DNA from 4 places in the Ensifer sp. 2TAB8 genome. Region 4 is predicted to be linked to each of the others. Evidence: predicted binding sites of a transcription regulator. Region 4 holds the regulator's gene; each other region holds the start of a gene.
The links. The regulator PhoB, encoded in region 4, activates phosphate uptake and scavenging genes when phosphate is short. The targets are predictions, from matches to a motif close to TGTCATNNANCTGTCAT.
Positions count from the first base shown of each region.

Region 1: phnC (phosphonate ABC transporter ATP-binding protein) is a predicted target of PhoB. The motif match lies at 2,106-2,122, and genes of this name have one in related genera.
Region 2: AB4Z53_RS10055 (DUF1045 domain-containing protein) is a predicted target of PhoB. The motif match lies at 2,129-2,145, and genes of this name have one in related genera.
Region 3: AB4Z53_RS08300 (DUF1868 domain-containing protein) is a predicted target of PhoB. The motif match lies at 4,449-4,465, and genes of this name have one in related genera.

Region 1 is NZ_JBFRGB010000004.1:96,990-102,912, reverse strand. Features, by position in the region: gene phnE (phosphonate ABC transporter, permease protein PhnE) at 1-29, opposite strand, end outside; gene phnD (phosphonate ABC transporter substrate-binding protein) at 209-1,114, opposite strand; gene phnC (phosphonate ABC transporter ATP-binding protein) at 1,200-2,042, opposite strand; gene AB4Z53_RS10030 (YciI family protein) at 2,296-2,679, opposite strand; gene AB4Z53_RS10025 (glycosyltransferase family 2 protein) at 2,769-3,929, opposite strand; gene AB4Z53_RS10020 (oligosaccharide flippase family protein) at 4,243-5,745, shown strand; gene AB4Z53_RS10015 (sugar-transfer associated ATP-grasp domain-containing protein) at 5,787-5,923, opposite strand, start outside.
Region 2 is NZ_JBFRGB010000004.1:103,271-111,162, forward strand. Features, by position in the region: gene phnE (phosphonate ABC transporter, permease protein PhnE) at 1-576, shown strand, start outside; gene phnE (phosphonate ABC transporter, permease protein PhnE) at 585-2,102, shown strand; gene AB4Z53_RS10055 (DUF1045 domain-containing protein) at 2,230-2,937, shown strand; gene AB4Z53_RS10060 (alpha-D-ribose 1-methylphosphonate 5-triphosphate diphosphatase) at 2,939-4,078, shown strand; gene phnN (phosphonate metabolism protein/1,5-bisphosphokinase (PRPP-forming) PhnN) at 4,075-4,656, shown strand; gene hutI (imidazolonepropionase) at 4,955-6,199, shown strand; gene hutH (histidine ammonia-lyase) at 6,196-7,731, shown strand; gene hutG (N-formylglutamate deformylase) at 7,733-7,892, shown strand, end outside.
Region 3 is NZ_JBFRGB010000003.1:60,317-68,208, reverse strand. Features, by position in the region: gene AB4Z53_RS08325 (acetyl-CoA C-acetyltransferase) at 1-1,131, opposite strand, end outside; gene phaR (polyhydroxyalkanoate synthesis repressor PhaR) at 1,356-1,934, shown strand; gene AB4Z53_RS08315 (hypothetical protein) at 2,030-2,431, opposite strand; gene rpmF (50S ribosomal protein L32) at 2,678-2,863, opposite strand; gene AB4Z53_RS08305 (glutathione S-transferase family protein) at 3,021-3,668, opposite strand; gene AB4Z53_RS08300 (DUF1868 domain-containing protein) at 3,682-4,398, opposite strand; gene mtgA (monofunctional biosynthetic peptidoglycan transglycosylase) at 4,502-5,275, opposite strand; gene AB4Z53_RS08290 (polyprenyl synthetase family protein) at 5,421-6,335, shown strand; gene hisC (histidinol-phosphate transaminase) at 6,340-7,395, shown strand; gene AB4Z53_RS08280 (LysE family translocator) at 7,478-7,892, shown strand, end outside.
Region 4 is NZ_JBFRGB010000001.1:623,811-631,702, reverse strand. Features, by position in the region: gene pstA (phosphate ABC transporter permease PstA) at 1-1,019, shown strand, start outside; gene pstB (phosphate ABC transporter ATP-binding protein PstB) at 1,033-1,848, shown strand; gene phoU (phosphate signaling complex protein PhoU) at 1,899-2,612, shown strand; gene phoB (phosphate regulon transcriptional regulator PhoB) at 2,863-3,546, shown strand; gene AB4Z53_RS03085 (GcrA family cell cycle regulator) at 3,616-4,137, opposite strand; gene AB4Z53_RS03080 (aspartate aminotransferase family protein) at 4,558-5,757, shown strand; gene argF (ornithine carbamoyltransferase) at 5,862-6,779, shown strand; gene AB4Z53_RS03070 (Hsp33 family molecular chaperone) at 7,070-7,892, shown strand, end outside.

The DNA of each region.
Region 1 (5,923 bases), on a different contig from region 4:
AGATGCCGCGGGAGCAGGGAAGTTGCCATGATCGTTCCGGCTCGCGCCGGCCTCTATGGCATTTCCAGGAAAGCGCCATGCGGCCTTCCATCAGGAAATGCGTGAAAACTAAGCGATAGACATCCGCTGAGGATGGGCGCGGAGCACCCCTTCAAACAAGGAAACGCTGGCCGTTTGGGCGGCCAGCGTTCCCAAGGTATGCGGTCTATCAGCCGCCGATCGTTGCCTTGCGGGCGTCGATGATCGGCTTGTAGAAGTCGGCGTTGACTTCGGTGAAGCCGGTGAAATCGCCACCCTGGATGGCCGAGAAGCACGCGGCGTCGGTCTTCGGCAGGTCGAGCATGAACTGCTTGAACTTCGCCTTCATGTCGTCGTTCATCGAGGTGCGCACGACGACCGGGCCATTGGGGATCAGCGGCGACTTCCAGAGTTCGACCAGGTCGTTCATGTCGAGGATGCCCTTGTCGACCATCTTCTTCAGGTTGCCCGAGGTGTAGCCGTCCTTGAATTCGCCGACGCCCGAGCCGAAGGTCGTGCCGGCATCGAAGGTGCCCTTGACGACTTCGAGAACCAGGTTTTCGTGACCGCCGCCGAAGCCGGTTTCACCGAAGAACTCCTTGACCGGCGCGCCGATTGCTTCCGGCAATGTAACGAGCGGGACGAGGTAGCCAGAGGTCGAGTCCGGATCGGCGAAGCCGAGCTTCTTGCCCTTCAGGTCTTCGAGCTTGGTGATGCCGGAATCCTTGCGGGCAACCATGATCGAGTGGTAGCCGGTCGAGCCGTCGGTCTGAACGGTCGTCAGGATCGGCTCGACGGCGTCAGCCTTGGCCAGATAGATCTTGGCGTAGCCGGAAGCGCCGAGTTCGGCGTAGTCGAGCGTGCCGCCGAGCAGGCCCTGGATAACGCCGTCATAGTCGGCAGCCGGGAACAGCGAGACCTTCTCGACGCCGATCGCAGCCGGCAGCTTGTCGACGAGGCACTGGAAGTTGCGCAGGCGGTCGGCTTCGTTTTCGCCGCCGAGGATGCCGATGCGGAAATCCTTGAGGTCTTCAGCCTGTGCGTGGCCGACGAGGGCGAGGAGCGCGACGGCGCTCAGAAGAGCTTTCTTCAGCATAAGGTTCTCCCGTGTGTCCGGCTCGGCCGGATCTATTGGGTTTCAAAGAGGTGCCCTTGACGCGGGCTTTCGATCCTGGCGGGCGTCAGATGCCGGCCAGTGCCAGCGGCTTGAGGCCGGCCGATGCCGTTTCTTCCTGCGGCTCAGCCGCCGGAATGTTGATGCTGGTGGAGGTCATCGATTCCTCGATGCCCGTATCGGCGCCGTAGATCTCGGCAACGGCTGCCGCCGTCAGATCCTTGGGCTGACCGTCGAAGACGACGCGGCCGTGCGCCATGCCGATGATGCGTTCGCAATAATTGCGCGCGGTATCGAGCGTATGAAGGTTGGTGATGACTGTGATGCCGTCGCGCTCGTTGATGTCACGCAGCGCATCCATGACGATCTTGGCGTTCAGCGGGTCAAGCGAGGCGATCGGCTCGTCGGCGAGCAGAACCTTCGGCTGCTGCATCAGGGCGCGGGCGATCGCGACGCGCTGTTGCTGGCCGCCGGAAAGCGTGCCGGCCGGCTGCAGGGCCGTCTGCTCGATCCCGAGGCGTTCCAGCGCGCCGATCGCCATGATGCGTTCTTCGCGGGTGAACATGTTGAGGATGCTCAAGACCGTCGAACGGTGGTTGAGGCGGCCGAGCAGCACATTGGTGAGCACGTCGAGGCGCGGCACCAGGTTGAACTGCTGGAAGATCATGGCGCAGTCGCGCTGCCAGTTGCGGAGCGCTGCGCCGCGAAGCGACGAGACCTCGGTGCCGTCATAGACGATCGAGCCCGAAGACAGGTCGACGAGGCGATTGATCATGCGCAGCAGCGTCGACTTGCCGGCGCCCGAGCGGCCGATTACGCCGACCATCTGCCCTTGGGGAATGTCGAAGGTAACCGAACTCACGGCTGTCTTCTTGCCGAACTGGCGGGCTACACTCTTCAACTGAAACATTTCTAGCAGGTCCTCTTTCGGGGAGACCGGTCATCGGTATGACACCTGCCATAGCGGCGCTTCATGAAAGCGAAATGTCAGTTTGTTGTAAGTTCTGTTACAGTTCACACCCACGCGGGCTGGGTTAATCAAATGTGAACGTCGCAGCCCGGGCGCAGGCGCGATTGGTCACCTTCCGCGTGATTGCGTGCTGATCCGAATGGGTTCGGGGCGGTAGCCAGGGCGCTCCCGGGGCGCTACCGCCGCGTGATTCCTAGCCCTCGGTGCCAGGCTCCAAGGTTGCCCCCGGAACATAGAGGGCGATCGGCCGGATCTCGTAGATCGCGGTAGGATTGCTGCGCCGCAGTTCGCGTGCAGCCGCTATGGCTGCGTCGATCGTCGGAAAGTCCACGACGTAGAGGCCCAGCAGTTGCTCTTTGGTCTCGGCGAAAGGTCCGTCGGTGACGATGCCTTCGCCCTGGCCCCTGAGCGTCACCGCACCTTCGGCAGGCCCGAGCCGCGCAGCCGGTCCGAAGGCTTTCTGCTGAACGAAGCGCTCATGAACCTCGAGAAGGTCGGACATCAGGGCCGCGTCCTCTTCCGCGCTCCAGGATTCGACCACGCCTGCCGTGTGATAAGCCAAGATTGCATAATACATGAACCGTCCTCCCGGACGTATTCCTGTCAGGTTTCGCTGGCGGCTTCAATCGGCGCGCGAGGTTCGTGGCCACAACTCTCGCTTGGAAATCAGCCCCAGGACGCGGCGGACCAACGACAGGCCTGGGCGGCGATGCGCGAACTGCGCTTGAGCTGACCCTGCGCCGCGGCTTGGCGCGCTCTCCAGACAAGGCCGCGGGCGAGCGAACGGGCGAGTTCGCGCCCCGGCGGAAAACTGCCGCTGAGCGAGCGCAGTCCTTCGTCGATCAGGGCATTCCCGAAGACCTCGTCGCAGTCGTATTTCGATCCAGTCGCGCGCCGGAGGATGCGCTTTTCATAGGGCGTCAGCGGACTCCGGCTTTGCTCAAGAGCGCGACCGAAGTCGGAGATGGCGATGTCCCAGCGCTTCTTGCGGGCCATGATCGCACCCCGCTGCAGGAGCGCGCTGCGCTCTTCATCGCCACTCTCGATGCGCCGCGACGGCAGATAGTCGGTGAGCGGCAAGGTCTGGTGCAAACGATCGAAGATCAGCGCATCATTGCTGATCCAGTTTTGATCGCGTCGCTGCGCCTGGAAACGGCTCGCCGCCGGTCCCCGGTCGCCGTCGTGCAGGCGCTGGTGAAAGATGACATTGGCGGTCGAAGCCGCCTTGCCGAGGAGAGAAAGCCTGATCAGCATGTCGTAGTCCACGGATCGCGGCAGTGCTTCATCGAATGCCCCGACGGCGTCATAGAGGCTGCGGCGGACGAGCATGCCAGGCTGGTGGACGAAGAAATCCTCAAGCGTGGCGATCAGGAATTCGTTCGTCGGACAGTCGTTCCAGTAGCCCGTGTCCAGGAACTTGGCGGCGCCATCCTTTTCGTGCTGGAAACGCACATAGCGCCCGTAGGCGATGCCGGCCGATGGATCGGCCTCGAAGACCTGCATGAGATCACCGAGCGCCGTGGGGCAAACAACGTCGTCGTCATCGACGATCCAGACGAACTGCCCCCTGCTTTTCTGTAGCCCGGCGTTCAATGCACGCGCCTTGCCGGCATTGGCCTGCTCTATGACCTCGATCCGGTTTCCGTACCGGGCAAGCACGTCAGCCGTTTCGTCGGTCGAGCCATCGACGACGACGATAATCTCGTCATCGCGTCCAATCTGCGGCAACAATGCATCGAGCGAAGCTGGTAGATATTGGGCCCGATTGTAGGTGGGGACAATGATGGAGATGCGGGCGCCGTTGCGAGATACGTCCGATAACTTCATGCCTTGTGCTCCTCCTCAATGGCAGCCTCTCCTCTTGGCGCCTTCCCAGTTCCCCAAGGTTCTTTCGGGGCGATCGATGCACCTTCAACGTGTGAAGCGTTGATAAAATGGCAGGCCGCCCTCAATTTCGACAACAAGCCAAAATCTATCGTGAGATAGAATGCAGGCTCGTTTCGATCGCTGAAAGTCTTTGTCCTTAAATCGACCGCGTTTTGAGGACAAAGACCTGCGGCAACGCAGCTATATCGACCGCAACGCGTCTCATGACGTGCGGTGTTGTGGTTCGTGAGCCGAACGACGGAAGGCATTTCTATTGAGCCGAGCAGTAAAACTGACCGGGCAAGCCATCTGGGCTTCATTGGGCCAATTGGCGCAGGCGTTGCTTGCAACCATCAGCACCATCATCCTGGCGAGAATCCTCGGCGCGGAAACCTATGGTGTCTTTGCTCTGGGGCTGCTGATCGTCGGCTTCGCCGAAATCTTCGTCGGGGGACACGCGGCCGACATCGTCGTGCAGAAACCGGACGCCACGACCGGACATCGCAATGCGGCCTTCGCCGCCCTGGTTGTCATCTCCGTTCTCTCGGCAGTCGTCATCGGTGTCAGCAGTGGGGTGGCCGCAGCCTTCTTCGAGGCGCCGCAGCTCAAGGCGCCGCTGCTTGCGATGCTCGTCCTGCCAATCCTCACGGGGCTGGCAAGCGTCCCCAACCAGATCCTCGTGCGGCGCCTGCAGTTCAACGAGCTTGCCCGCATCGGGGCGGTATCGGGTGTGCTGGCGGTCGCGGTCGGCGTTGTGCTGGCGATTTCGGGCGCCGGTATCTGGAGCCTCGTCATCATGGAGATCGTGCGGCGCTCGGTGAACCTGATCATGCTGATTCCCGCAGCGCGCTGGTCGCCCGGTTTCGGCTTTGTCCGCCAGGAACTCATCGATGTGCTGCGTTTTGCATCCCGCAGGGTCGAGAACAACGGACTGACCTACGTCTCCCAGAACGCCCTGCCGCGACTGTTCATCGGCCAGTGGCTCGGGACGGAAGCGCTCGGCCTTTTTGCGGTTGCCCGCCGGCTGCTCGACCAGTTGCACAATATTCTGAGTGGCCCCGTTGCCGCGGTCGCCTTTCCGGCAGCATCGCAATTGCAGCATGACCGCGAGCGGCTCGCCAAGCTGATCGATACGTCGGTCCGGCTGACCACCTGGGTGTTCTGGCCAGTCGTTCTCGGCGTTGCGATGATCGCACCGATCCTCGTGCCGCTGGCCTTCGGCGAGGGGTGGGCCGAAGCCGTCCCGGTACTGCAGGTACTCGCTCTTGGAACCTTGCGGGCGCCGGTCTCGAGCTTCAACACGGCCGTGCTGGTGGCCTTCGGGCGCATGGGTTCGGTCTCTTTTATTTCGGTGCTGTCGATCGTGCTGGGTGTCGCCTTCCTTTTCGTCGGCGTCCAATACGGCCTTGTCGGCGTCGCAGCCGCGCTGTCGCTGAGGCAATGGGCACTTTGGCCGGTGGGCGCCATGCAGGTCTATCGCGTGTCCGCCCTCCATCCCCTGGGGCAGTTGCGCACGCTCTTCATTGCCGCGATGCCATCGCTGATCATGGCGGGCGCCGTCTGGACTGCCGGGCGGATGATCGATGGCCTTGCGCCCGTCCTGATGCTCTGCCTGCAGGTTGCGATCGGTGTCATTGTGTATGGAGTGGCCTGGGCGGCCTTCAATCCGCGCGAGACTGTGCTTGTGTTCAAGGCGGTCTTTGACGTCATCCGCGGGGATTGGGCTTCGGCGAAATCGCGGATTCCACTCATTCTCGGAACGATGTCTGCTCCATAAACAGGGGCGCGCGTCCAATGCAGACCAGTGGTTCGGAGAGCCTAGCCTGCCTCGAAGGCCCTGTGGCGTTGTGATGCGCGAATGCGCTCCAGTCGGTTTGGGCTGATGGTGCCCTTTGCAGCGAAGAAATCGCGCACTTCCTGGCGCAAGAGCATCGGCTCGTGAAACTGGATGAGGT
Region 2 (7,892 bases), on a different contig from region 4:
TCCACTGTCATCGGCACCGCACTCGGCTTCGTGCTTTGCTTCCTCGCCGCGCGCAACCTGATGCCCAACCCCTGGATCCGTGGCATCGTTCGCCGCATCATGGAGATCCTGCGCGCCTTTCCGGAAGTCGTAATTGCCGGCTTCTTCCTCGCGATCCTTTCGCTCGGGCCCATTCCCGCGATCGCTGCGGTCTCGATCCATACGATCGGCGCGCTCGGCAAGCTCTTCTACGAAGTGGTCGAAAACGCCGACATGAAACCCGACGAAGGCCTGCGCGCCGCCGGCGGCAACTGGATCGAGCGCGTCTGGTTCGGCATGGTGCCGCAGGTACTGCCGAACTTCACCAGCTATTTCCTCCTGCGCCTCGAGATTAATGTGCGCGCCTCGACCATCATCGGCGCCGTCGGCGGCGGTGGCATCGGCGAGTTGCTGCGCCTCTCGATCGGCCAGGGCCACCAGGCGAAAACGCTTGCGATCGTCATTCTGCTTTTCGCGACCATTTTCGCTGTCGACCAGTTTTCCGCCTGGCTCCGCCGTCGCCTTGTTGGCGAACAGTCCTTCCAGCTGGCCCAGTAGGTGCACGCATGACCACGACCACACGATTGAACCCGATGGAAATGGATGCGATCGCGAACCGCCATCCAGAACTCCTGAAATCCTCTACCTCCAAGCGCGTACGCACGGCAGCGGTTACCGGCGGCATCGTCGTATATCTCATTTTCAGCTGGTGGTTCTTTTCGATCGGACAGGTGCTGGGCAATGCCAACTGGGGCATCGCCGGCACCTACCTCGCCGATTGGGTTTCCTATGAAGTCCGCCCGGAAATCCACATCGCCCCTGACCGGACGATGAGCCTGAACTATCAACGCAATTCGCCGCTCGGACCGAACCCCAGTCCGGACTGGGTCGAACTCGACAAGGAAACGGTGACACGCCGCGTTGAAATTCCGACGCCGGCAACACAAACGGCAAAGCCGAAGGCAAGTTCTTCCTTCAGCTTCATGACGCCAGGCTCTGCACTGGGTGGCGCAACCACCGCCGAAGCTCAGAACCGGGTCGAAACCCGCACGGAAGAGGTGCTGACGCGCGTCGTTGTTACCTACGACCGCTCGACCAGGATCGAGATCGCCGACAGCCTGGTCAAGGCAACCCATGGCGGCGAGACCTTCGTGATGGCCGTTGACGGCGCCGACAGGGTGACACCGCAGGGCACGCTGCCCACCTGGGCGACGCAGAAGCGCCCCGGCGAGAAGATCGTGCTTGCTTTCGGCGCCACCGGCTGGGCGGAGGTCGAAGGTGACGAGGTTTCCATCCGCAACCGCTTCTTCGGCTGGGCGAATTTCCTCTTCGACACCAACTCGCCCTTCTTCGGCAAGAGCTACGGCGAAGTCGCTTCGCTCATCATGTCCGGCGAGCGGATCGATCCGGCGCGTTCCAATCTTTCACTCGCCTGGAACAACATCCTCTACAATGCCGAGTGGCAGCATCTGGATGTCTGGACGAAGCTCCTGCAGACCGTCGTCATGGCCTTCGTCGGCACGCTCTTTGCGTCGCTGATCGCCTTCCCGCTCTGCTTCCTTGCCGCCCGCAACATCACGCCGAGCTTTATGACCAATCAGTTGGTCAAGCGCTTCTTCGACTTCCTGCGATCGGTGGACATGTTCATCTGGGCGCTGTTCTTCACCCGCGCCTTCGGCCCGGGACCGCTCGCGGGTATCTCGGCGATCTTCTTCACCGACACGGGAACGCTTGGAAAGCTTTATTCGGAGGCGCTGGAGAACATCGACGACAAACAGCGCGAGGGCGTGAAGTCGGTGGGTGCTGCGCCTCTGGCCGTGCAGCGCTTCGGCGTGCTGCCGCAAGTGTTGCCGGTTTTTGCCAGCCAGGCCCTCTATTTCTGGGAATCAAACACCCGCTCGGCGACGATCATCGGCGCTGTCGGTGCAGGCGGCATCGGCCTCAAACTCTGGGAAGCAATGCGCACCAATTCCGATTGGGAAAATGTCGCCTACATGGTGCTTCTGATCTTGCTGGTTGTCTTTATTTTCGACAGCATCTCGAACGCGTGCCGTTCGCGCCTGATGGGCAGCAAGGCACATTGACGACTGCCAGGCATTTGCGCGTCCGCCATCATGATGTTGTCATGGAAATCGGCTAGCTGCGCATCGCATCCCGCAATCAATCGACCCGCCGCCCAGGCGGGCCGGTCGCTACAAGAAAGTGAAGACCGTGCGCTATGCAATCTATTTCGCGCCGCCGGCGGACGACCGGCTGTCGCAGACCGCGTCCCGTTGGCTTGGCCGTGACGCCTTTACCGGCGAGGATCTCGATGCCCCGGCGATTGCCGGCCTCGACCAAGAGGTGCAGCGCGCACTGACGAGCGATCCACGGCGCTACGGCTTTCACGGCACGCTGAAAGCCCCCTTCGAGCTTGCAGAAGGCCGGGACGAGGACGAACTGCTTAGCATCTTCGAATGCTTCGCCGCCGACCTCGATCCCTTCGAGATCCCGGAGATCGTTCTCCATCAACTCGGCCCGTTCTTTGCCCTCGTTCCTTCGGCTCCTTCCGCAGAACTGCAGGACCTCGCCGAGGACGCTGTTCATCGCTTTGATCCCTTCCGCGCGCCGCTGTCGGATGCCGATTTCGTCCGCCGCAAGCCGGAAAATCTGCCTGAGCGCCAGCGGCGCTACCTGCGGGAATGGGGCTATCCCTATGTTTTCGAAGAATTTCAGTTTCATCTGACCTTGACCGGTCCAGTGCCCGCCGAGAACAGCGATTTCATGCGCCGGGCACTCGAAACGACCTTTGCCGAACACACCGGAAAGCCGCTTCACGTTACGTCAGTCGCACTCTTCGTCGAACCGGAGCGCGGCGCACCCTTTACTGTCCGCTCCCTGCTGCCGCTCGGCAGCGACACCCAACGAAAGATCGCATGAGATGAGCAAAGAACAGGTTTTGACCAACGCCCGCATCGTCCTCGAGGATAGTGTCCTCGACGGTTCGGTGCTGATCCGCGACGGCAAGATTGCCGACATTTCCGAGGGCACGGTTGCCAGCGGTGAGGACTTCGAAGGCGACTATCTGATCCCTGGCCTCATCGAACTGCACACCGACCACCTCGAAGCCCACTACTCGCCGCGCCCGGGTGTACGCTGGTTGAAGATCGCGGCGATCCAGGCTCATGACGCACAGGTGGTCACCTCCGGCATCACCACGGTCTTCGACTGCCTGCGCCTCGGTTCCGACGAGGACGGCGGCTTCCAGAAGGGCGAGATGCGCAGCATGGCCGACGCGCTGGCACAGGCCAAGGAAGAAGGCCGCCTGCGCGCCGACCACCTGATCCACCTCCGCTGCGAGGTTTCGACCTCCGACGTACTCGATCACTACGAGGACTTCCAGAACGACCCGCAGGTCAGGCTCGTCTCGCTGATGGACCACGCCCCCGGTCAGCGCCAGTTCCAGACGATGGACCAGTACACGCTCTACTACAAATCCAAGCGCGGCTTCTCGGACGAGGAATTCGCCCGCTTCGTCGAGCGCCAGCAGGCGCTTTCGGCAAAATATGCCGGCCCGCACCGCACAGCCCTTGCCCAGGATTGCGCCGCCCGCGGCATCACCATTGCCAGCCATGACGACGCGACCGTCGATCACGTCGAAGAATCGATCGGCTTCGGCATCAAGCTTGCCGAGTTCCCGACGAGCTTCGAAGCTGCCGAAGCCTCGCACCGCGCAGGTCTGAGTGTGCTCATGGGTGCGCCGAACATCGTGCGCGGCAAGTCGCACTCCGGCAACATCGCTGCCCGCGACTTGGCGGAGCGCGGCGTGCTCGACGTGCTGTCGTCGGACTATGTGCCCTTCAGCCTGATCCACGCACCCTTCGTACTTTCGGACGAAATCGAATCCATCGACCTACCGAAAGCAATCGCCATGGTGACCTCGACGCCGGCCCGCACCGTCGGTCTCAATGACCGCGGCCGCGTTGCCGTTGGCCTGCGCGCCGATATCGCCCGCGTGCACCGCAAGGAAGGCATCCCGGTCGTACGCTCCGTCTGGCGCGAAGGACGGCGTGTCGCATGAGCGCGAACGAACAGGGCGCGCTCGTCGTCGTCGTCGGCCCGAGCGGCGCCGGCAAGGACAGCGTCATGGGCTTTGCCGCCCGACATTTTACCGACTGTCACGATGTGCATTTCGTCCGTCGTGTCATCACCCGCCCGTCGGATGCCGGCGGTGAAGTGCATGAAAGCGTCTCGGAGGATGAATTCGTCGACATGCAGAAGGACGGCGCCTTTGCCGTCTACTGGGATGCGCACGGCCTGAAATACGGCATCCCGTCCGCGGTGCTCCAGAATGTCCGGAACGGCATGACGGCGATCGTCAACGGCAGCCGCGGTGCCCTGCCGGCGTTCCGTGAAGCCTTCGGCGAAATCGCCGTCGTCGTCGTCACGGCAGAAGCGCCGGTGCTCGCGAAACGGCTTGCCGAACGCGGCCGTGAAAGCGAGGAAGAGGTGTTACGACGTCTCAGCCGCCTGGCGCCCGATGTCACCTCAGGCCCCGGCGTCAGCGTAATCGATAACAGCGGTCGGTTGGAAATCGCCGGCAATCGCTTTGTCGAGGTCGTTGAACGGTTGCGTATCAAGGCGGATCACGCGGCCTAGCGCGGCCAGCCTTCGCGACCGATAGGCCTCGAGTCGCTAGCACGCATCGCAACGAGCATTCTCAAGATATCCAGGCAATGGCCCCGAACCTCAGGTTTGGGGCCATTCTTTTTGCTGCGCCGGAGGTACGGCGGCCGGCCGAAATATTCCGCGAAATCAGATTTCTAACGCAATCTCTTCAGCTACTTCATCGTGGTCCGGCGGCCCGATCGCCCTTTTCTTTTCCGAGAGCTCCATAAATTTCCTCTTGTGGAGCAAATTAATATGTATATACATTATATCCAGTGGAGGCGACCTCATGACCCAAATCTCGACCAGCAAGCAGGCACCCGGAATCTGGCGCAACGTGCGTCTCGTGACGCTCGGCGAAAACGTCGAGGGGCTTGGTCTCGTCGAGGATGCGGCTGTTGCGGTCGTCGATGGGCGCATCGCCTATGCCGGTCCGGAGGGTGACCTTCCCGCCGAGTTCTCACGCAGCCTTGAAGCGACCGACGGCCAGGGCCGCGTGATGACGCCCGCCCTCATCGACTGCCACACCCATCTCGTTCATGGCGGCAACCGCGCCCGCGAGTTCCAGATGCGGCTCGAAGGCGCCACCTATGAAGAGATCGCACGCGCCGGCGGGGGAATCGTTTCCTCGGTGAAGGCAACCAATGCGCTGTCCGTCGATCAACTCGTCAAAAGCGCCCTGCCGCGCCTCGACACGCTCCTTTCCGAAGGTGTTTCGACCGTTGAAATCAAGTCCGGCTACGGGCTGAACGTCACGGCCGAACTCAACATGCTGCGCGCCGCCCGCAAGCTCGAAACGCTCCGTCCGGTGCGCGTCGTCACCAGCTACCTCGCCGCCCACGCGACGCCGGCCGACTACAGGGGTCGGAACGGCGACTACATCACCGACGTGGTTCTGCCAGGCCTCGACGCGGCCCATGGCGAAGGTTTGGTCGACGCAGTCGACGGGTTCTGCGAGGGCATCGCGTTCTCGACCGCTGAGATCGCCCGTGTCTTCGACCGCGCAAGGGCACTCGGCCTGCCGGTCAAGCTCCACGCCGAACAACTTTCCAACCTCGGCGGTGCCAAGCTCGCGGCTTCCTACGGCGCGCTCTCGGCCGACCATCTCGAATATCTCGACGCCGAAGGCGCCGCAGCGCTTGCCAGGGCCGGCACGGTCGCCGTGCTTTTGCCCGGCGCCTTCTATGCGCTGCGCGAAGAGCGCCTTCCACCGGTCCAGGCGTTGCGCGACGCCGGCGCACATATCGCGATCGCCACGGATTGCAATCCCGGCACTTCGCCGCTGACCTCGCTGCTTCTGACCATGAACATGTCGGCGACGTTCTTCCGGTTGACGGTTGCCGAATGCCTCGCCGGTGCGACGCGTGAAGCCGCCCGCGCCCTCGGCTTGCTCGCCGAGACAGGAACCATCGAGGTCGGCAAATCGGCCGATCTCGCGCTTTGGAACATCGAGGATCCCGCCGAGCTCGTCTACCGCATCGGCTTCAATCCACTTCATGAACGCATCTTCAGAGGGCAAAGGACTGGTCAATGACCATCATTCTACACCCGGGCTCCGTGCCCCTTCGCGACCTCGAAACCATCTACTGGACTGGCGAACCCGCCCGTCTCGACCCGTCGTTTGACGCTGGTATCAAAAAGGCGGCCGGCCGCATCGCCGAGATCGTCGCTGGCAACGCGCCGGTCTACGGCATCAACACCGGCTTCGGCAAACTCGCCTCGATCAAGATCGACAGCGCCGACGTCGCGACACTGCAGCGCAACCTGATCCTGTCCCATTGCTGCGGCGTCGGGGAGCCGCTCGCAGAAAACGTCGTGCGTCTGATCCTGTCGCTGAAGCTTGTCTCGCTCGGCCGCGGCGCTTCCGGCGTCCGGCTCGAACTCGTACGGCTGATCGAAGCCATGCTCGAAAAAGGCGTCATCCCGGTCATCCCCGAAAAGGGCTCGGTCGGCGCCTCCGGCGACCTCGCGCCGCTCGCCCACATGGCCGCAGTCATGATGGGTCACGGCGAAGCCTTCTTCGAAGGACGTCGCATGTCCGGTACCGAAGCGCTGTCCGCCGCCGGCCTGACGCCGGTCGTGCTGGCCGCCAAGGAAGGCCTGGCGCTGATCAACGGCACCCAGACCTCGACGGCGCTCGCGCTCGCAGGTCTCTTCCGCGCGCACCGCGCTGCGCAGGCAGCGTTGGTTACCGGTGCCATGTCGACCGACGCAGCCATGGGCTCTTCTGCACCCTTCCATCCCGATATCCACACGCTCCGTGGCCATCGCGGCCAGATCGATACGGCAGCTGCGCTGCGGGCGCTGCTCGCGGGCTCCGCAATCCGCGAAAGCCATATCGAAGGCGACGAGCGCGTACAGGATCCCTACTGCATCCGCTGCCAGCCGCAGGTCGACGGCGCCTGCCTCGACCTCCTGCGCTCGGTCGCCCGCGTGCTCGAGACCGAAGCCAATGCCGTCACCGACAATCCGCTGGTTCTTTCGGACAACTCGGTCGTCTCCGGCGGCAATTTCCACGCCGAGCCGGTGGCTTTTGCAGCCGACCAGATTGCGCTTGCTGTCTGTGAAATCGGCGCGATCTCGCAGCGCCGTATCGCGCTGCTCGTCGACCCTGCCCTCTCCTACGGCCTGCCGGCCTTCCTCGCCAAGAAGCCGGGCCTGAACTCCGGTCTGATGATCGCGGAAGTCACCTCGGCGGCGCTGATGTCCGAGAACAAGCAGCTCTCGCATCCGGCGTCCGTCGACTCGACGCCGACCTCGGCCAACCAGGAAGACCATGTCTCCATGGCCTGCCACGGTGCACGCCGCCTGCTGCTGATGACCGAAAACCTGTTCTCGATCATCGGCATCGAAGCGCTGACCGCCGTCCAGGGCGTCGAGTTCCGCGCCCCGCTGGCGACGAGCCCCGAACTGCAAAAGGCCGCTGCCGCGCTTCGCGCCGTTTCGCCGACGATCGAAGAAGACCGCTACATGGCCAATGATCTCAAGGCTGCTGGCGATCTCATCGCCTCCGGCCGCCTGAACGCTGCCGTCTCTGCCGGCATCCTGCCGGGCCTGGAGGCCTGAGATGGCGGTCTTCGAAGTCAAACGAGGCAACTCCCCGGTCATCCTCGGTTTTCCGCATACGGGCACCGAAGTGCCGGCTGCGATCTGGGACCGTCTGAACGACAACGGCCGGATCCTCGCCGATACCGACTGGCATATCCACGAGCTCTATGACGGCCTCC
Region 3 (7,892 bases), on a different contig from region 4:
CGTTGCAAGCCCCTTGGAAACGCCACGGCGCTTCATTTCGAAGAGCAGCGTGTTGAGCACGCGCGCACCGGACGCACCGATCGGATGGCCGATGGCGATCGCGCCGCCGTTGACGTTGACGATCGACGGATCCCAGCCGAGGTCCTTGTTGACCGCGCAGGCCTGGGCGGCGAAGGCCTCGTTGGCCTCGACCAGCTCGACATCGCCGATCGCCCAGCCGGCTTTAGCCAGCGCTTTGCGCGAAGCCGGGATCGGGCCGGTGCCCATGACCTGCGGATCGACGCCGGCCGTTGCCCAGGAAACGATGCGGGCAAGCGGCTGGATGCCGCGCTTGGAAGCCTGCGCTTCGGTCATCAGAAGCGTGGCAGCGGCGCCGTCATTGAGGCCGGAGGCGTTGCCCGCGGTGACCGTGCCTTCCTTGTCGAACGCCGGACGAAGCTTCGTCATCTGGTCGAGCGTTGCACCGTGGCGGATGTATTCGTCCTGGTCGACGGTGACGTCGCCCTTGCGGCCCTTGACGATGAACGGAATGATCTCGTCGGCAAAGCGCCCGGCCTTCTGGGCGGCTTCTGCCTTGTTCTGTGAAGCGAGCGCAAAGGTGTCCTGCTCTTCACGGCTGAGCTGCCACTGGCGGGCGACGTTCTCGGCGGTGATACCCATGTGATAGCCGTAGAAGGCGTCGGTCAGGCCGTCCTTGATCATCGTGTCGATCATCTTGAAGTCGCCCATCTTCACGCCGCCGCGAAGATGCGAGCAATGCGGCGCCATCGACATCGACTCCATGCCGCCTGCGACGATGATATCCGCATCACCGGTTGCAATCTGCTGCATGCCGAGTGCGACGGCACGAAGGCCGGAACCGCAGAGCTGGTTCATGCCCCAGGCGGTCTTTTCCTGTGGGACACCCGCCTTCATCGCTGCCTGGCGCGCCGGGTTCTGGCCCTCGCCGGCCTGCAGAACCTGGCCGAGGATCACTTCGTCGACTTCGCCCGCTTCGACACCTGCGCGCTCGAGCACGCCCTTGATGACGGCGGCGCCAAGCTCATGTGCCGGGGTGTTGCCGAACGCTCCGTTGAAGGATCCGACCGCGGTGCGGCCGGCGCTGGCGATCACGATGGAGGGATTGCTCATGGGACGTTTCCTCAGATCTTTCTTGCCTAATGAAAGCAGACTGGCAAAGCGCGCGACGCAAGTCAAACGCCTTGATGCAGTGCCACAAAACCGCCACTCAAGACGCAGCCGCAAGATTTCGCACTTGCGTCGTCGCAACGCACAAAGACATTGTCAGCGGCGCTCTTTTGCGGATACTCTGAAAAACGCAATAAAGACGGGATGATGGGTGAGAGGAGACCCTGATGGCGAAGCACGAAGGCCAGATCGTTATAAAAAAATATGCGAACCGGCGGCTCTACAACACCGGGACCAGCACCTATGTCACGCTCGACGACCTGGCTGTCATGGTGAAGAAGGGCGAAGATTTCATCGTCCAGGACGCGAAGTCCGGAGAGGACATCACCCATTCCGTGCTGACGCAGATCATCTTCGAGCAGGAATCCAAGACCGGCAATACGCTTTTGCCGATCTCGTTCCTGCGCCAGTTGATCTCGTTCTACGGCGACCAGATGCAGATGGTGGTACCGAGCTATCTCGAGCACTCGATGCAGGCTTTCACCGAACAGCAGTCGCAGATGCGCGAGCAGATCAACAAGGCCTTCGGCGACACGCCGCTCGGAAAGAACCTGCAGGCTCCGCTGCAACTTGTCGAAGAGCAGGTCCGCCGCAATACCGAGATGTTTCATCAGGCGATGCAGATGTTCTCGCCCTTCATCACCGCCCCGCCGGTGAAGGAAACCAAGAAGGCCGAGGCCAAGGATATCGACGAGCTCAAGGAGCAGCTTCGCGCGCTCCAGACCAAGCTCGACAATCTCGGCTAGCACGCCCTTTTCGCAAAGGCGGGTGAACCACCCGCCTCATTCCCTTGCGCTCGTACGTCCTCTGGACTGGGTTATACCCAGGATAAGGCCGGCTCCTAAAGGCCGATCGACACGTCGCGGCCGGCCGAACGCATCGAGACGGCAAAACCGGCGATGACATCGATGAAGCTTATCGTCATCAGGATGAAGAAGAGCTGGGTGGCCGCCGGCGCCAGCAACAGGAATTCGATCAAAAAGACGATGAACAGGATCATCGACAACAGGTGATCCATCAGCGCACGCGTGCTCGTGCGGGTCGCCTTCAGCAATTCGACGAAGAGCAACAGCAGTGCAACGACGATCAGGAGGTCGCCGAAGCGCATCGTCCAGGTCGCGCCCGACAGCATGGACAGCGACAGCATCTCGGCATTCAGCCCGGCAATACCGCCGAACATTCCGATCATCGCGAGATTGTAGATAACGAAAGGCAGGATCAGCAGCGGCACGGCAGCGAGCATCGGGCACGAACTCCTTTGCCGCGTCTTGCGGCGTCTTCAGGCCTAGGGCGCTGTGCGGTCGTATGAACGCACCAGGGACGCTCTAGCACTTAGGGTGTAGAGCACCTCTCCGCTTCCAGTGACTTCACTTGCAGCGTGATGCTCCAGCTCCTGCGGATAGCACAGGGTCCAAGCGAGAAAATGTCAGACGCAAAACAAAAGGGCCGGCAGAGCCAGCCCTTTGAACCATTCCACGAACGGAAACGCTTATGCGCTTTCCTTCGGGGTCAGAACCTGACGGCCACGGTACATGCCGGTCTTCAGGTCGATGTGGTGCGGACGGCGCAGTTCGCCCGAGTTCTTGTCTTCGACGTAGGTCGGAGCCTTGAGGGCGTCAGCGGAACGGCGCATGCCACGCTTGGACGGGCTCGTTTTTCTTTTAGGTACAGCCATTTCATTCTCCACTTATCGGGCAAACACTGTTCAGCAGCCGAAATGGCCGTGTTAAACAGATGTCAATCACGGAAATTTGGCGCGCTTATACATGGCCAACTCCCGCTTGACCAGTCCCCAGCCGCAATTTTTCGACTCAAGATCTGGCGGAACCGATTCAGACCTCGTCTTCGGGAACGACCCACGGCTCGGCGCGGGCCGCCTCTTCCCACTTTCGGTAGGCGGGATGCGCCTTCATCCGTTGCATGTATCCGAGCGATTCCTGATCCGCAACGAGATCATAGACGTCGAAACGGCTAACCACAGGAGCGTACATCGCGTCTGCTGCACCGAAGGCGCCGAAGAGGAACGGGCCGCCGGATCGGGCAAGCGCTTGCTTCCAGATTTGCTCGATGCGGGCGACATCGGCGCGAACGTCGGCATCCACCTCGAGAGCCTGCTTCTCCCGGCGGACATTCATCGGGCAGGCACCGCGCAACGCCCGGAAACCGGAGAGCATCTCCATGGAATAGCTGCGCGCCCGGGCGCGGGCCTCGCGATCCGCGGGCCAGAGCCCGGCATTGGGAAAGAGCTCGGCGACGTATTCGATGATCGCCAGCGATTCCCAGACGAGCAGTTCGCCATGCCGTAGCAACGGCACACGCCCCGTCGGCGAGACCGCACGGATTTCGGGATTGCCCGCCGCAAAGTCGAAGGGAATGACCACGTCCTCGAAATCGATGCCCGCGGCGCTCATCGCCATCCAGGGCCGCATCGACCAGGATGAATAGTTCTTGTTGCCGACGTAAAGGATAAGTCCGGTCATTTCTGTTCCTTGGCTAAGGTCTGTCCGAGAAAACGATCAGTTCCTCGAAATGGTTCATGTCCTCGAAGGAGCAGAAAGCCGGCGGATCGAGCTCGATCACCGGCACCCGTTCCCTGAGATAGGCAAGCTGGTCGCTCAACATCTCCTGCCAGCGCGGCAGTGCCGCGTCATCGAGCCAGTCGATGACATAGGCGAAGGTGATGTGAAACGCGTAGTCGTCATGATCCGGATGCCGATAGCCGAAGACTGCGGCGAAAGCATCGCGCCAAGCCTTGAGGCAAGCGCGATCGGCAGCGCTGTCTCCCTCGAGCGCGAGACCGGTCGGCGTCACATCCGTCACCCGCGCCCGGAAGGGCTGCTGCGGCGCAAAATTCTTGAGCCGTGCGCAGTAGTGCTCCGTCATCGCATCGATCGACGTGTCGAAGAGCATGTCAACGGGCCAATAGGGCAGCCTGCGGCGATATTCGATGATGCCCTGGAAGATCGTCATATGCAGGCTCGACGGATGGGTGAAGGCGAACTGCTTCGCCTCGGGCATCGCCAACAGACGATCGCGCACTGCGAGCACGGCAAGCTCTGACGGCGATCCGGCGGTGACGTGGGAGACAACCGTGTTGCCCGGCTCGCGCAGGAAACAGCCGTCGGTGCCGTAGCGGGTTCCAAGATGTTTCGGCGGAGCATCATTGGCGCTGCGGCCGAAGGCGAGAAGCGAAGGAGAGATCGAAATCATGGGAGAAACGAGGCCTTTCAAACGGAGAGAGGCCCAGATGGCAGAACTCTACTACGCGAGGATGACATCGGCCGGCGACGGCATCCAATGAAAAGGTCTGATCCTAATCATAAAGGCAGGTGATGTAGCCGCCGGAGCGGCTGGCGCGGCGCTCGATCAGGTTCGCCAGACGCTTGAGCCCGCGGCCCGGCTTGCCGGCGTTGCGCTCCTTCGGGTTGGGCAGCGAAACCGCGAGCAGCGCTGCCTGCCGGCGCGAAAGCTTCGACGCGGAAACCCCGAAATGGTGGCGAGCCGCAGCCTCGATACCGTAGATCCCGTCGCCCCATTCGGCGATGTTCAGGTAGATCTCCATCATCCGCCGCTTGCTCCAGACGAAATCGGCGGCGACAGCCAGCGGCAATTCCATGCCTTTGCGCAGGAAGGAGCGACCGTTCCAGAGGTAGAGGTTCTTGACCGTCTGCATCGGGATGGTGCTGGCGCCGCGGGTCGATTCCCCTTCGAGCGCATCTTGGACCACGCCGCGCATCTGGCCCCAGTCGACGCCGTCATGGGCGCAGAACTGGCCGTCCTCCGACATCATCACCGATTGCACCAACACCGGGGCGATGTTGTCGAATTCGACCCATTGACGATCGTAGCCGCGAAGCAGGACGAGATCGCGCAGCATCAGCGTCGAAACCGGGTGGATGAACTCGACAAGGTAGAGAATGATCAGCACATAGGGCAAGGCGACAAAGCCAAGGACGGCCAGGATGATCTGGCGGCGTCTCGTGCGTAACGTGCGGCGAAGCGAAGACCAGCGACTGGAAGGCACTTCGCCCTCCTCGCGCGCTTCCGGAACGACGTTCACGGCCTGACTGTTCACCTCGCTGTCCATCCGCTTCTCTTAGTGCATGCGCCGGCAGAGTTGAACGGGCTTTATGGCAAAAGGCAAGGCGCCCACACAACTGTCCCAGGGAAAGCGCGCGGCTGCGACACGAATCCCCGTTGAAAGCCCTCTTCGCCCGTGCCAAAGAGCGCGCATGAGCCAGGAAACATCGCCTTTCATCCTCCGTCTCGCCGGCAATGCCCGCGCTGTCGAAGCTCTGCTCGAGCGCCTGCTCGGCCCGACGACGGAGGCGGACGAGATCACGCGACCGGCCAACCTGCTCGCCGCCATGCGCCACGGGGTGCTGAACGGCGGAAAGCGGCTTCGCCCCTTCCTGGTGATCGAATGCGCCGATCTCCTGGGTGGCAATGCCGATGTGTCCGTGCGCGTCGGTGCAGCACTCGAATGTGTGCACTGCTATTCCCTCGTCCATGACGACCTGCCGGCGATGGACGACGACGACATGCGCCGCGGTCAGCCGACCGTGCACAAGGCCTACGACGAGGCGACGGCGATCCTTGCCGGCGACAGCCTGCTGACTTTCGCCTTCGACATCATCGCAGCACCCGAGACATCGCTTTCGGATGCGCAGAAGGTGGAACTGGTTCTGGCGCTCGGACGCGCCGCCGGACACGGCGGCATGGCTGGCGGACAGGCGCTCGACCTGGCCGCGGAAAAGTCGCCGCCTGACGAGGCCGGCATCGTCACGCTGCAGGCAATGAAGACGGGCGCCCTCATCCGCTTTGCCTGCGAGGCCGGCGCCATCGTCGCCGGAGCGTCGAAAAACGACCGCGCCCAGCTCCGTGCCTTCGGCGAAAAGATCGGCCTTGCTTTCCAGCTTGCCGACGACCTGCTCGACCTTACCGCCGATGCAGAGACTATGGGCAAGGCAACCGGCAAGGATGCTGCCCGTGGCAAGGGCACGCTGGTTGCGCTGCACGGCCAGGCCTGGGCGGAAGACCGGCTGGAGCAACTGGTCACAGAGGCCGAAGCCCTGCTTGAGCCCTATGGCGAGCGCTCGGCCATTCTCGTCGAAACCGCCCGCTTCATCGCCAACCGCAGGAGCTAGCTCCATGAGCAAGTACTGGTCGCCGATCGTCTCCAAGCTGAAGCCCTATGTGCCTGGCGAACAGCCGCGCATCGCCAATCTGGTGAAGCTCAACACCAACGAATGCCCCTATGGCCCCTCTGGGAAGGTGCTCGACGCGATCGGCGCTGCAGCGAGCAGCGACCTCCGCCTTTATCCCGACCCGCTGGCGCTGAAGCTGCGCCAGGCGATTGCCACGCGCTATGGCGTGACGGCGGACGAAGTCTTTGTCGGCAACGGCTCGGACGAGGTATTGGCGCACATTTTCGCCGGCCTGCTCAAGCATGACGCACCGCTGCTCTACCCGGATATTTCCTACAGCTTCTATTCGACCTATGCGCGGCTCTTCGAGATCGACGCGGTCGAGATCCCGCTCAGTGATCGCTTCGCGATCGATATTGCCGACTATGACCGGCCCTGCGGCGCGATCATCCTGCCGAACCCCAATGCGCCGACCGGCATTGCCCTGCCGCTCGCCGAGATCGAGCGGCTCGTCGCGGCGCACCCGGATCAGCCCGTCGTCATCGACGAAGCCTATGTCGACTTCGGCGGAGAGACCGCCGCAACGCTGGTTTCGAAATACAAGAATCTGCTGGTCGTTCAGACCTTCTCCAAGTCGCGTGCGCTTGCGGGCCTGCGCGTCGGCTTCGCCATCGGTCAGCGCCCGCTGATCGAGGCGTTGGAGCGGGTGAAGGACAGCTTCAATTCCTATCCGCTCGGCCGTCCGGCCCAGGCCGGAGCCGTCGCCGCGATCGAGGACGACGCCTGGTTCGAGGAAACCCGCGCCAAGATCATCGCGTCGCGCGAGCGCCTTGCGGCCGATCTGACGACGCGCGGCTTCGAGGTTCTGCCCTCGTCGGCAAACTTCGTTTTCGCCCGCCATCCCGACCATAGCGGTGAACCGCTGATGAAGGCGCTGCGCGAGCGTGCCGTGCTGGTGCGCCATTTCGCCAAGCCGCGCATCGGCGATTTCCTGCGCATCACCATCGGCACCGATCAGGAATGCGCCCGTCTGATCGAGGCGCTCGACGAGATCGTCTGACATCTTGTCTCGGTGACATTTCGCTGTTTCAAACCGGTGATGAACTGATCTAGCCTCCGGCAACCGAGCCGGAGCTTGTCACATGTTCGACCCGACGCCCTATCTGCCACAGCTTCTCATCGCCTGGACTGCGTATCTGATCGCGACCGCTTCGCCGGGGCCCGCGATCCTCGCGATCATCACCACGTCGGTCAGCCAGGGACGGAAAGCGGGCCTGGCGCTTGCCCTCGGCGTACTCACCGGAAGCTACACCTGGGCGATGCTCACGGCGTCAGGCCTCTCGGCTCTCATCCGCGCCTATGGCCATGCGATCGTCGTGCTCAAGATCGCCGGCGCCTGTTATCTCTTCTGGCTTGCCTATAACGCGCTGCGCGCCGCCATGCGCACCGACAGAAGCACGATCGTGCCGGTGGCGAAGGCGCAGACATCGCTGAAGCGGCTCTATCTCAAGGGGCTCGGCATCCACCTCACGAACCCCAAGGCGATCTTCTCCTGGA
Region 4 (7,892 bases):
TGCGCGACGCGCTCGTCAAGCAGCTCGGCATCGACGCGACCAAGCGTCCGCTCGTCAAGCAGGCGACCGACATGGTCTCTGCGAGCTCCCGTACGCTGCTGCGCGATATGGTCGTGGCTGATCCATCCATCATCGGCAAGACCGTTCCGGTCACGCTCCTGGCTGAAGCCAATATCGACTCCGCCAACAAGGGTCAGATCGACCTCAAGGTCGACGAGAGCAAGCGCAAGGTCAAGGACCAGCAGGTCACCTGGATGAACGAGCTTGCAAGCGCCGGCATCCTGAAGAAGAGCTTCAACACCGGCATCTTCACCTTCGGTGCCTCCAGCCGTCCTGAAGCGGCAGGCGTCGGCGTTGCTGCCCTCGGCTCGTTCTACATGATGCTGATCGTGCTCGTGCTGTCGCTGCCGATCGGCGTCGCCGCCTCGATCTATCTCGAAGAGTTCGCGCCGAAGAACCGGCTTACCGACCTGATCGAGGTTAACATCAACAACCTCGCGGCAGTTCCGTCGATCGTCTACGGTCTGCTGGGCCTCGCCGTCTTCATCAACTTTGCCGGCATGCCGCGCTCGGCAGCTGTCGTCGGCGGTTTCGTGCTGACGCTGATGACCCTGCCGACGATCATCATCGCCACCCGCGCGGCCTTGAAGGCGGTTCCCCCGTCGATCCGCTCGGCGGCACTCGGCCTCGGTGCCTCGAAGATGCAGACCATCTTCCACCACGTGCTGCCGCTGGCAATGCCGGGCATTCTGACCGGCACCATCATCGGTCTCGCCCATGCGCTTGGCGAAACCGCGCCGCTGCTCCTGATCGGCATGGTCGCCTTCGTGGTCGATTTCCCCGGTTCGCCGATGGAACCGTCGACCGCGCTGCCGGTGCAGATCTACATGTGGGCCAACGAGGCGGAACGCGCCTTCGTCGAGCGCACCTCTGGCGCGATCATCATCCTTCTCATCTTCCTCGTCGTCATGAACCTTGGCGCCATTCTGTTGCGACGTCGCTTTGAGCGCCGTTGGTAGTGAGGTAATTACTATGAACATCATGTCAGAAGCAGCCGTCGAGAAGGCCTTGGATCAGAAAATGAACACTGTGCCCTACAAGATGATCGGCAAGGATGTGTCGGTCTATTACGGCGAGAAGCGCGCGCTTTTCGACGTCAACCTCAACATCCGGGAAAACACGGTGACGGCGCTGATCGGCCCGTCCGGTTGCGGCAAGTCGACCTTCCTGCGCACGCTGAACCGCATGAACGACACCATCGAGAACTGCCGCGTCACCGGCAGGATCACGCTCGATGAGGACGACATCTACGATCCGACCATCGACGTCGTTGAACTGCGCGCTCGCGTCGGCATGGTCTTCCAAAAGCCGAACCCGTTCCCGAAGTCGATCTACGACAACGTGGCCTACGGTCCGCGTATCCATGGACTTGCCCGCACCAAGGCGGATTTCGACGAGATCGTCGAGACTAGCCTGCAGAAGGCCGGTCTGTGGAACGAGGTCAAGGACCGCCTGCAGGAGCCCGGCACCGGGCTTTCCGGTGGTCAGCAGCAGCGCCTCTGCATCGCCCGTGCCGTCGCCGTCAGCCCCGAAGTCATCCTGATGGACGAGCCCTGCTCGGCGCTTGACCCGATCGCGACCGCCAAGGTCGAAGAACTCATTCACGAACTGCGCACGAACTTCACGATCGTCATCGTGACCCACTCGATGCAGCAGGCCGCCCGCGTTTCGCAGCGCACCGCCATGTTCCACCTCGGCAATCTCGTCGAGGAGAACGACACCGACAAGATGTTCACCAATCCGGATGACCAGCGCACCCAGGATTACATCATGGGCCGCTTCGGCTGAGGCCGCATAAGGCTGCAACAGTAACTGGAAAGCGCCTGTAAGGATCGACGATCATGTCCATGCATATCATGTCCGCCTATGACGAAGAACTGAAGTACCTGACGCGCCGCATCTCGGAGATGGGCGGTCTCGCAGAGCAGATGGTCGCCGAATCCGTTCGCGCCCTGGTCAATTCCGACCTGGCTCTCGCGCAGAAGGTGATCTCGGACGACACCGTCCTCGACGATGCCGAGCGCCAGATCGGCGAGAAGGCGATCGTCACGATCGCCAAGCGCCAGCCGGTCGCCGCCGACCTTCGCGAGATCATGGGGTCGATCCGCATCGCCTCCGATCTGGAGCGTGTCGGCGACCTCGGCAAGAACACCGCCAAGCGCGTGATCGCGGTTGCCGGTTCCGGCATCCCGCGCAAGCTCGCCCGCGGTCTCGAGCACCTCGCCGAGCTCGCGCTGGTGCAGCTCAAGGAAGTGCTCGACGTGTATGCCTCGCGCTCGCCGGAAAAGGCCAACAGCATCCGTGAGCGCGACGAGGAGATCGATGCGATCTACACCTCGCTGTTCCGCGAATTGCTGACCTACATGATGGAAGATCCGCGCAACATCACGCCCTGCACACATCTTCTGTTCTGCGCCAAGAACATCGAGCGTATCGGTGACCACGCGACCAACATCGCCGAGACGATCTACTACATGGCTACGGGTGCCCAGYCGGAAGGCGAGCGTCCGAAGGATGACAACACGTCGACGTTGGGCTCGGTCAACGACTAGGTTAGAGCGGGACGAGGGGAGTTACATATACTCTTCCCCATCCCTTCTAGCGCCGAACGCGCGTTCGCAATGCATGCCCCATGAATATCATCCGGTCGCGGCTTCGGTCGCGGCCCCGAATTCCTGTATCTGAAGCACGCGGCTTTCGCACCGCCTTTGAAAACGGCGGTTGTGCTCCAGATTTAGAGTGTCTGAGCGCCGGTCGGTCCACTGGACCCGCACGGCGCTCACGGTAAGGAGTGGTTACCTGATGTTGCCAAAAATCGCCGTGGTCGAGGACGAAGAGGCGCTGAGCGTCCTGCTGCGTTACAATCTGGAAGCGGAAGGCTTCGACGTCGATACGATCCTCAGGGGTGACGAGGCAGAGATCCGGCTTCAGGAACGTCTGCCCGATCTCCTCATCCTCGACTGGATGCTGCCTGGCGTCTCCGGCATCGAGCTGTGCCGTCGGCTGCGCCAACGCCCGGAAACGGAGCGACTGCCGATCATCATGCTGACGGCGCGCGGCGAAGAGAGCGAGCGCGTTCGTGGTCTAGCGACCGGGGCAGACGACTATGTGGTCAAGCCGTTCTCGACGCCGGAGCTGATGGCTCGCGTCAAGGCGATGCTGCGCCGGGCGAAGCCTGAAGTGCTCTCGACGTTGCTGCGCTGCGGCGATATCGAGCTCGACCGGGAAACCCATCGCGTTCATCGCCGTAGCCGCGAAGTTCGCCTGGGGCCGACGGAGTTCCGCCTGCTGGAGTTCCTGATGTCCTCTCCGGGCCGCGTCTTCTCGCGCTCGCAGCTCCTGGACGGCGTCTGGGGCCATGACATCTATGTCGATGAGCGTACCGTCGACGTCCATGTCGGCCGCCTGCGCAAGGCGTTGAACTTCTCGACCATGCCCGACGTCATTCGCACGGTCCGCGGCGCCGGATACTCGCTCGAAAGCTGAGAATGGCAAATTGAAGCCAATAAAAAAGGGGCCGATCGGCCCCTTTTCCTTTTGTTCCCGTGCGGCGCCTTAGCGCATCCGTCGACGCTCGGCCGAGGGCTGGTAAGCAAGCCGTGCATGGAAGCTGCAATAGGGCGAGGACTCCGGCGAGTCATTGCCGCAGAAGTGAAACTCTTCCTTCAGCGGGTCGCCGATCGGCCACTTGCAGGTGCGCTCGGTGAGCTGGGTCAGCTCGAGGCGGCGCGACATCGGCACGACCACGTCGGTGCTGATGCTGAAATCCTGCTCGGCCACGAGATCGACTTCGATCTCTTCCTTGAGAACCGTGGCGCCGGACGGACGGGCAACGGTGCGGGTCGCAACGCGCGCGGCGTAGTTCGGTGCGCGCGGGGCCGAGGTCGGCCGCTTCGGACGGGCCGCAGCGGTGGTGCTGCCGCCAGCCTTGGCGCGTCCCGGGAGGCTCAGGCGATGAACCTTGCCGATGACAGCGTTACGGCTGACACCGCCGAGCTGTGCCGCGATCTGGCTAGCGCTCAGGCCCTCGGACCAAAGCTTCTTCAGTTTCTCCACCCGCTCGTCAGTCCAGTTCATCTCTGCACTCTCCGTTCTCAGCGTTGGGGATGGCAGAATCCCTCACCGCACCCCGGCTGAACCCCGAGGTTGCAAACGCGATAACTCTTTTGGTGACTAGGTCCGCCGCATGCGTCTAGTAATTGAATGTTAACGTACTGACCGTCGGACTCCGTGGCAAGAGTCCGGGGAATCGAGCCGAATCGAATTCGTAGTTTTCCCCAACTTGCTCGATCAGCGTTGCATTTTTGCAAGCCCTTCCGACTGATTTTTTCGCCGCAGGGAAACGGGCCTTGTCATCGCGCTGCAAGGCTTGGTTTTGTTGACATTGCAGTGCGAAATGGGAATAGTGCCTGCGCCGCCGCAAGGCGGCATTTTTGATTTTTATCGGGTCGCACGAAGCCGCGGGATCGATGTCGACTGGAGTAAGGAGAGCCTCGCATGACTGCAACCACGCCGCTTTATGACACCTACATGCGCGCGCCGTTGCGTTTCGAGCGAGGAGAGGGCGTCTGGCTGATTGCCGAAGATGGCTCGCGCTACCTCGACTTCGCTGCCGGCGTTGCCGTGAACTCGCTTGGTCATGCGCATCCGCACCTCGTCGAGGCACTGAAGGCGCAGGCCGAGAAGGTCTGGCACCTTTCCAACCTGTACGAGGTTCCTGGCCAGGAAAGCCTTGGGCGTCGCCTGGCGGCCGTCACCTTTGCCGATCGGGTCTTCTTCACCAATTCCGGTGCGGAAGCGCTGGAATGCGCGATCAAGACGGCGCGGCGCTATCACTTCGCCAAGGGGCAGCCCGAGAAGTTTCACGTCATCACCTTCGAGGGTGCCTTCCACGGCCGCACGATCGCGACGATCGCCGCCGGCGGCCAACAGAAATACATCGAAGGTTTCGGGCCGAAGGCGCCGGGGTTCTACCAGGTTCCGTTTGGTGACATCGCAGCCGTCAAGAATGCGATCACCGAGGAGACCGCTGCGATCCTGATCGAACCGATCCAGGGCGAGGGCGGCATCCGTCCGGCGACCAAGGAGTTCATGCAGGAATTGCGCGCGCTCTGCGACGAGTTCGGCCTGCTCCTGATCCTTGACGAGGTTCAGACCGGCGTCGGCCGTACCGGCAAGCTGTTCGCCCATGAATGGTGGGGTATCCGCCCGGATATCATGGCCGTGGCCAAGGGCATCGGCGGCGGTTTCCCGCTCGGCGCTTGCCTTGCGACGGAAGAAGCGGCTGCCGGCATGGTGGCTGGCACGCATGGCTCCACCTATGGCGGCAACCCGTTGGCCATGGCCGTCGGCAACGCCGTGCTCGACGTCATCCTCGCGGACGGTTTCCTCGGCCATGTGCGGGATGTCGCGCTCGTGTTCCGCCAGGGCCTTGCCTCGCTGAAGGACCGCTTCCCGGATGTCATTGAGGACATCCGCGGCGATGGCCTGATGCTGGGCATCAAGGTGAAGGGTCCCTCGGCCGATCTCCTGAAGGAAATCCGCGCCGAGAAGCTCCTGGCCGTACCGGCCGGCGACAACGTATTGCGCCTGCTGCCGCCGCTGACGGTGACGGCGGAGGAAGCGCGCGAGGGTCTCGCACGCATCGAGCGCGCTGCCGAGGCAGTGCGCAAGGCCGGCGGCAACGCTGCCGCTTAACGGATAGGACCGACGCCGACACAGGGTGTTAGAATGATCTTCGTGCGTTCACGCGGAATGCGTGGCGCACCAGGGATCGATTTTTCAGACAGGAACCGAGTACGATGGCAGGCACCAGACATTTTCTCGATCTTTCGGCCATGACGGCCGCCGATCTCCGGACGATCATTGACGATGCCCGCGTCCGAAAGGCGGCGACCAAGGCAGGAACCGCCGAGAAGCCGCTCGCCGGCAAGATGCTGGCGATGATCTTCGAAAAGCCGTCGACCCGTACACGCGTCTCCTTTGACGTTGGCATGCGCCAGCTGGGCGGCGAGACCCTGTTTCTTTCGGGCACCGAAATGCAGCTCGGCCGCGCCGAGACGATCGGCGACACCGCCAAGGTCCTGTCGCGCTATGTCGACGCGATCATGATCCGCACCACCGACCATCGTCGTCTTCTGGAGCTGGCCGAGCATGCGACAGTGCCTGTTATCAACGGCCTGACCGACGATACGCATCCTTGCCAGATCATGGCCGATATCATGACCTTCGAAGAGCATCGCGGATCGGTGAAGGGCAAGACGATCGCCTGGACCGGTGACGGCAACAATGTGCTGCACTCGCTGATCGAAGGCTCCGCCCGTTTCGGCTATCGCATGAACATGGCTGTGCCGCTCGGTTCCGAGCCGCAGGACAAGATCCTGAACTGGGCTCGTAACAACGGCGGCGAGATCCTGCTGTGTCATGATGCCGAGCAGGCTGTCGCCAATGCCAACTGCGTCGTTACCGACACCTGGGTGTCGATGAACCAGGAACACCGCGCCCGCGGTCACAACGTCTTCCAGCCCTATCAGGTCAACGAGGAGCTGATGAAGCGTGCGGCCTCCGATGCGCTGTTCATGCACTGCCTTCCGGCGCACCGCGGCGAAGAGGTAACCGACGAGGTGATCGATGGCCCGCAGTCTGTGGTCTTCGATGAGGCGGAAAACCGTCTGCATGCGCAGAAGTCGATCATCGCCTGGTGCATGGGCCTCGTCTAAGCGGCTTGCAGGGATGAGCGCTGCGCGGCCGGCCGATGGGGCAGCGCTTTGCTAGGCGCGTGGGCGGCTATTGACATTGCGGCTGCTCGACACGATCTAGGCGGCAAGCGGGGCGCTCCTGGCAACAGTGAAGCGCTGACTGCCATGGGTGGTGTGCGGCGCAATGGCGAACGGCACATGCCCGGTGGACAATCCGTTCATCGCGGGATCAATTGAGACAGCGGGCACGTTGCGCCGAGGGATAGGAATGTCCCTGGCGCAACGCAGTTGGCTGATGCAAGGAGCAAGACATGACTGACATGACGCCAGGGCTTGGTGAGTTCGACTTCGCCGGTGACGATCACGTCGTGCCTTTCCAGGTGGAAGGCCTCGATGTGCGTGGCCGTGCCGTACAGCTCGGCCCGATGCTCGACGCTATTTTGGAGCGCCACAATTATCCGCTGCCGGTCGCGCGGCTTGTTGCCGAGACCGTCGTTCTCACGGTTCTGCTCGGCACGTCGCTGAAGTTTGAAGGCAAGCTGATCGTCCAGACAAAAGGCGACGGTCCAGTCGATCTGGTGGTTGCGGATTTCTCGACGCCCGACCGTGTGCGTGCCTATGCCCGCTATGATGCCGACGCGCTGGCCGTTGCCGAGAAGGATGGTCGCACCCGCTCGCATGAGCTGCTCGGAAAGGGCGTGCTCGCCTTTACCATAGACCAGGGCGCTCACACTCAGCGCTACCAGGGCATCGTCGCGCTGGACGGCGCCACGCTGGAAGAAATCGCCGGCGTTTATTTCCGCCAGTCGGAGCAGATTCCGACGAAGGTCCGGCTCGGTGTTGCTGAACTGCTCGACCGTGACGAAAACGGCAAGCCGCGCCACCGTTGGCGTGCCGGCGGCATGGTCGCCCAGTTCCTGCCGGAAGCGCCTGAGCGCATGCGCCAGCCCGACCTGTCCGGCGGCGACGGCGATGATGGCGAAAACGTCTTCGAGGATGACGATCTCTGGGCGGAAGCCAAGGTGATGGTCGAAACGATCGATGCCGACGAGCTGACGGACCCGATGGTCGGAACCGAACGGCTGCTCTACCGGCTGTTCCACGAACGCGGCGTTCGCGTCTATGAGCCGCAGG